Regions from separate parts of the Mycobacterium stomatepiae genome, predicted to be linked through region 1. Evidence: riboswitches for the same ligand, from Rfam matches in the RefSeq annotation. Region 1 holds a riboswitch; the other holds the start of a gene.
What was found. A riboswitch is a leader RNA that binds a small molecule or an ion and turns the genes downstream of it on or off. The one in region 1 is predicted to bind magnesium.

Region 1 (3,409 bases):
CTCCTGCCGCCCAAATACGTCGGCGCCGAGCAAGGCGGAATCGAGGCGAAGCAAGTCAGGGAGTTACTTCCCGAGGAGCACCGCGCGTTCGTCGAAGAGCTGCTGGGCCGCTACGGCATCACGGCGCCTGCCGAACCGCCGCGCGCGTCCGGCGGCGGCCTCAACATCTCGCCAAAGGGTTACGAGCCACTCTTGGAAGTGGCCTTCGCACATGACATTCGGCTGATCGCCAGCGCGCTCGGCCCGCCGCCGGCCGACCTCGTCGAACGCGCACACGGCCACGACGTGCTGGTCGCCGCACTGGCCGGCACCACCGCGCACGCACGCCGGCACGCCGCGGCCGGCGTCGACCTGATCGTCGCGCAAGGCACCGAAGCGGGCGGCCACACCGGCGAGGTGGCGACCATGGTGCTGGTTCCCGAAGTCGTCGATGCCGTCGCGCCGGTCCCGGTGCTGGCGGCGGGTGGGATCGCCCGCGGCCGCCAGATCGCGGCCGCCCTGGCCCTGGGCGCCGAGGGCGTGTGGTGCGGCTCGGTCTGGCTGACCACCGAGGAGGCCGAGACCGACCCGGTGGTCAAGGAGAAGTTCCTGGCCGCCAGTTCGTCGGACACCGTGCGATCGCGGTCGATGACGGGCAAGCCCGCGCGGATGCTTCGGACGGCCTGGACCGAGGAATGGGAGCGGCCGGAAAACCCGGCCCCGCTCGGCATGCCGCTGCAAACCACCCTGGTCACCGAACCGCAGGTGCGCATCAACCAGGCGGCCGCCCATCCTGGGGCCAAAGCGCGCGAACTGGCAACCTATTTCGTCGGCCAGGTGGTCGGTTCGCTCGACAAGGTCCGGCCGACCCGTTCGGTGATGCTCGACATGATCGAGGAGTTCGCCGAAACCATCGGACGGCTGGAGAGCTTGACCGACGACTGAGCCACGGGGCCGCGGGTGAGCCGCGCCACTCAGGCTCCGTATTGGTGCAGCTCAGCGGCGCACGACCTGACAAAAAGCTGTGAGGACGCCCAGAACTTTGGCAGCACGGGCCAGATGGCATTGACCGGGTTGGGGCAGTCGTGGAGTATTATCGAAGCACCTCGTTAGGTGAGGCGGCTGCACGAACACAGGCCACTGACCCCGAACGTCGAAAGACGCCCCGGGTCAGGACAGCTCCTCCCGGCTTAAGGGTTGAGCCAAAGTGGCTTCCGGAGTTCCGGACAGGTCGTGCGGTGCCAAAGCTCTGACGAGCGGGGTGCGGATTTCCGGCGGTCGCCGGATTCTGAGCTCTGTGCGCGCAAACAGGCGCGGGTAGCCGCACGCGCCGTGGCCGTAGAGGAGGTGAGGGACGCATGAGTTCCAGTGGCAGTCCGGATGGATATCCCGGACACGTTCCGTCCCGATCCGACCCTCGGTCCGTCGCCTTGAGCTAACGAATCAACTTACCGCTCAAGCGTTCTCGGATCGGAACCGTGATGGGTCGGGACACATCAGTCCAGTCAGCACCCGTTTGCAATTCCGTTAGGAGACGATCATGACCGCAGTACTCTTCGACGAAGTAGTTGCCGTAGCGCCCGTCCGCAACCTGCGCGTCGTGCGCGACACCACCCCGGCGCAGGCGCCCGCTGCCAAGAAGGTGACCCGTCAGGTCCAGGCCCGGCACTTCGGCGCCGGCGACCCGCTGGTGGACGGCGCGGCCCGGCTGCTGAGCATCCCGGTCCGGCACGTCTACGCCGCGCTGTGGCGCGTTGGTGTGCTCGAAGTTCGGGCATGAGGTTGGCCTACCGCGAAACTGCATCTGCCGGGGTTCTCACTCGGTGTTTGGGCAGGCAGTTGCAGTCTCGCGGTAGAGTCGAGCGGCGTCGATCCGGCAATCACCGGGGAGCCTTCGGAAGAACAGCCCGCACGGCCCAGTAGACCCGAACGGTTAGGCCCGTCATAGCCCGAATCGAGCGGCCACGCGTAAGCGCGGCAAGCGGGGTGGTACCGCGGTGCTCGCGCAGGTTGCGCGACCTCGTCCCCGGCCTGACCGTAGGCACGCAGGAGGCGACGCGCACCGTGACCGAAAACGTTGACGCCAGGGCTTATCCGAAGCTGGCCGGGGGAGCCCCCGACTTCCCGGCGCTGGAACTCGAGGTCCTCGACTACTGGACTCGTGACGACACCTTCCGGGCCAGCATCGCGCACCGCGACGGCGCCGAAGAGTACGTGTTCTACGACGGGCCACCCTTCGCCAATGGGCTGCCGCACTACGGGCACCTGCTCACCGGCTACGTGAAAGATATTGTCCCGCGGTATCGCACGATGCGCGGGTACAAGGTGGACCGCCGATTCGGCTGGGACACCCACGGGCTGCCCGCCGAGCTCGAAGTCGAACGCCAACTCGGCATCACCGACAAGTCCCAGATCGACGACATGGGCATCGCGGCGTTCAACGAGGCCTGCCGAGAATCGGTGCTGCGCTACACCGACGAGTGGCAGGCCTATGTCACCCGCCAGGCCCGCTGGGTCGATTTCGACAATGACTACAAGACGTTGGACCTGCCCTACATGGAGTCGGTGATCTGGGCGTTCAAACGGCTGTGGGACAAGGGCCTGGCCTACGAAGGCTACCGGGTGTTGCCGTACTGCTGGCGCGACGAAACCCCGTTGTCCAACCACGAATTGCGGATGGACGACGACGTCTATCAGAGTCGGCAGGACCCGGCCTTGACGGTCGGCTTCAAGGTCGTCGGGGGCGAGCTGGACGGCGCCTATCTGCTGGTGTGGACGACGACGCCGTGGACCCTGCCGTCCAACCTGGCCGTTGCCGTCAACCCGGACGTGACCTACGTCGAGGTCGAGGTCGAGGTCGAGGTCGGAGATCGGCGCTTCGTGCTCGCCGAGGCGCGGCTGGGCGCCTACGCAAAAGAACTCGGCCTCCAGGATGGCCAGGCGCCCGAGGTGCTCGGCAGCTATGCGGGCACGGACCTGTTGGGGACCCGCTACCTGCCGCCGTTCCCGTACTTCATGGACCCAGAACCGGGGCGAGCCAATGCGTTCCAGGTGTTGCCGGGTGACTTCGTCACCACCGAGGACGGCACCGGGATCGTGCACATGGCGCCGGCCTACGGTGAGGACGACATGGCGACCACCGACAAGGTGGGCATCGTGCCGGTCACCCCGGTCGACTCCAAGGGCCGCTTCGACGCCACCGTCCCGGACTATAAGGGTCAGCACGTCTTCGACGCCAACCCGCATATCATCCGCGACCTGAAGAATGGCAGTGGGCCCGCAGCTGGCAACGGAGCGGTACTGATCCGCCACGAAACCTACGAGCACCCCTACCCGCATTGCTGGCGATGCCGCAATCCGCTGATCTATCGGGCGGTTTCGTCATGGTTCGTCACGGTCACCGAATTTCGGGATCGCATGGTCGAATTGA
Region 2 (3,409 bases), 2.0 Mb from region 1:
TCTGTAAGTCGGTCCGCGGGCAGGCAGCCGGTACAACCGTTAGTGGGGTTTGGCCGGCCAGGTAGCGCAGCGTGGTGGGCAGCGTCAATACGTTGGTCATGAGGGAACTCCTTTGCAGCACAGACGGATCCGGCTGCACCCCCCACTCAGCGGTACGTGAGGTGGCCGGATGGGCCTATCCGAGGACTGGGATACGGACCACTGTCACTTCCCATTTGGGCCCTCACCTCCTTCTAGCCACGCGGCATTCACCACGCCCGCAGGGTCGTACCTACTAGCACAGGTGAGAGAGCACACATCTCAGAGATGGTCTCCGCACCCCTCTCGTCAGAGCTTTGGCACTGCACGGCGTATCAGACTCGCTGAAGCCACTTGGGCTCAACCCTTAAGCCGGGAAGAGCTGTCCTGACCCGGGGCGTCTTTCGACGTTCGGGGTCAGTGGCCTGTATCCGTGCGGACGCCTCACCTATCGAGGTGCTGCGTGAACAAGCCTGGCACACATCAGCTCATCGGGTCAACCCGTGGCCGCTGCTGCGAAGCTGCATGCCGCGACATCGGAATCCGTTCAGTTCCCCCGTATTCCCGAAGGGGGGGGTGGTGTCCAGCCCGGCCCCCGGGCGTGCTCTGAGCGCAGGCCTCGCCGAGCGCACACCTGGCGGCATTCGAAGGTCCAGTCCCCTGCCGAGAACGGCGAGGGTTTGAGCCGGCCTCGGCGGCGGGTGCAATTTCGTCGGTGTCTAGTGAAGCCGTCGAGAACGTAGCTCAGATATCGAGTTGGTGTGAAGAAAGCGTAGAGATCTGCCAGTCGGCTTGACCGGGGCGAGCCCAGCATTGAGAATTGCGGTAGCACCTCGCTAGGTGAGGCGTCTGTACGGATATAGGCCACTGACCCCGAACGTCGAAAGACGCCCCGGGTCAGGACAGCTCTTCCCGGCTTAAGGGTTGAGCCCAAGTGGCTTCTGCGGCTGGGCTTTTCGGTCGCGAATACGACGTGCAGTGCCGAAGCTCTGACGAGAGGGGTGCGTGCTCAGCCGGTCGGGCTGGGCGCAATGCCTCGTGTGCTGTGAAGCGACGCCCGCGTGCGTCCCGGTTGCGAGGAGGTGGGGAACCACCATTGGATACGAGTAATAAACCGCCGTCTGCGGATTCGGTACTCTCCCCACTTCGCCGCGGGCCTATTTCGTCGTTCGGATCCTGAACGCCGTTCTCCATCAACCTGTTACGGTTGCGCTCCGTTGGAGTGCTAAACGGCGCAGATGGTTCTCTGGGGCCCCCGGCGCACCCTCGCCTCGGCAACCCTGGATCGTCCAGGCAGCCGACCACTGACCCGACGACCACGCCCGCGGAAAGGATCCACTGATGCATAGCGCCGCGCAGCAAACAGCGTTGTCGCTTGAAGCCGACAGTTACTGGCGCCGAACGGATTCCCGGAGATGACGGTGCCTATGCTCGGCCCATTGACGATGTCAGGTTTCGAGCACAAATGGTGGTTCTCGTTTGTGTTCGTCGTCGTCGGGTTGATCGGCCTGTACGTCCTGGCCCTAATCAGCCGACGACGTCGACTGATGCGATTTGCCAATATGGACATACTGGAGCGCGTGGCGCCCACGCGCTCGCGGCGATGGCGACACCTGCCGGCGATCCTGCTCGTGGTTGCCCTGTTGGCGTCGACGGTGGGGTTGGCCGGCCCGACCCATGCGGTGCAGATTCCGCGCAAGCGCGGTCGTCATGTTATTGATCCAGGTGTCGCCGGCGATGACCGCCACCGACATGGCACCGAGCAGGCTGGCCGTCGCCCAGCAAGTCGGTAAACAATTCACCGAACAGCTCTCTCCCGGAATCAATCTGGGGCTGATCGCCTTCTCGGGTAGTCCAGCGGTGTTGGTATCCCCGACAACCGACCACCGGGCCACCACGACTGCGATCGACAAGCTGCAAGTCTCTTATCGCACCGCTGTCGGCGACGCTATCTTCGCCGCACTGCAATCGATCGCCACTGTGGGCGCCGTGCTCGGCGGAGGTTCTGGGGCACCACCGGCACGGATCGTGCTGGAGTCGACCGGCCGGGAGAACCACCCGCCCGACCCTGATAATCCCCGAGGCGAATTCACCGCCGCGCGCGCCGCCCGCGATCAAGGTGTGCCGATCTCCACCATCGCTTTTGGAACCTCCGACGGAACAATCGAGTTGGACGGTGCGCACGTGTCGGTGCCAGTCGAAGACGACGCCCTCAAACGCGTCGCCGAATTATCGGGCGGACACGCATTCCATGTCGACAACACTGCCGAACTCAAGACCGTCTACGCCAGCATTCAGCGGCAGATCGGCTACGAGACCATCCGAGGAGACAACAGCACGAGTTGGTTTCGGCTGGGGGTGCTGCTCCTCGTTTGCGCCGCACTGGCCGGTCTCCTCATTAACCGGACGCTGCCGAATTGATATGCACAGCGCGGATAATCACTACCGATTCAGAAGCGAAGGGTGGTCGGCTTCTCGACCCCGATGTGGCGAGTGTGCATCCTGGACGGAATACGACGTAGGCCTTAGGCGTATCGCGCCTGCCCGTTGGGCCGGCGCCGCAGCAGCAATGCCGGACGGAAGGGCGCAATGGGTGTCGCGGTACGCCGACTTGCCACTACTTATGAAGCTTGCGCCGTTTGCGGAATGACACCGCCGCGATCTCTGTGCCCGACGTCCTTTATCCGGTCGGGCGGACGGCGATCACGGTGCGGCCGGCCAAATCGACGGTGAATTGCGCACATCCCAGATCGTCAGCCATAATCGGACCGCCTAACGCCCCGTGGACCTGGTAGCACCCTCCGGGCCGCAGTCGATCAACACGCAGCCCGACACGCTGACTATTTCGGCCGGGATGAACGACCACATCGAGCCCGTGGCCATCCGATACAGCCTTCGCCACAAGGACTTCCGGATGAGGGACGTCGACAAGCCGAGGCCCGGTCGCCCACTGCACGGGACGCGGCTTAGTCAGCATGTCATTGAAAGCACCGGAATGACCCATCCCGCCGAAGGCCAGCATCCCTTTGGCGTGCACAGAGGCATCCTCGAAACGAGCGACTCCCGGGTTGGCGGGGTCCTCGGTGAATCGCAACTGTTCGGTCGCCTCCTCCCAAATCTCCGCGTGCCACCGATTGTCGCCAACGGCATAGGCCAGATGCATTGCAGACGCCAGTGTTTCAGCGTTGGTCTTAGCGCCCGATGCCCAGTCAGGCATTTCTTGGCCAGCTGACGCCGGCTGGCGGTAAAGCCCGGTCTGCAACCATTCTCGCTTGAGGACTTGCCAAGCACGCCATGCCAGATCGGGCTGCAGCGGTGCGATAAACGCTGCGACACCAGCCGTGGAACCCGGCCCTGACATGACCCTGCGTACCGACAAGCCGATACCCGA

Region 2: it holds a riboswitch for magnesium, as region 1 does, so the genes downstream of both, G6N54_RS25600 (VWA domain-containing protein) here and G6N54_RS05565 (Rv1535 family protein) in region 1, are expected to answer to the same signal.

What each region holds. Positions count from the first base shown of each region.
Region 1 is NZ_AP022587.1:1,163,356-1,166,764, reverse strand. It holds gene G6N54_RS05570 (NAD(P)H-dependent flavin oxidoreductase) at 1-924, shown strand, start outside; M-box (ykoK) riboswitch at 1,078-1,247, shown strand; gene G6N54_RS05565 (Rv1535 family protein) at 1,520-1,759, shown strand; gene ileS (isoleucine--tRNA ligase) at 2,044-3,409, shown strand, end outside.
Region 2 is NZ_AP022587.1:5,375,173-5,378,581, reverse strand. It holds gene G6N54_RS25605 (hypothetical protein) at 1-100, opposite strand, end outside; M-box (ykoK) riboswitch at 313-481, opposite strand; M-box (ykoK) riboswitch at 844-1,026, shown strand; partial or broken gene G6N54_RS25600 (VWA domain-containing protein) at 1,434-2,439, shown strand; gene G6N54_RS25595 (linalool dehydratase/isomerase domain-containing protein) at 2,699-3,409, opposite strand, start outside.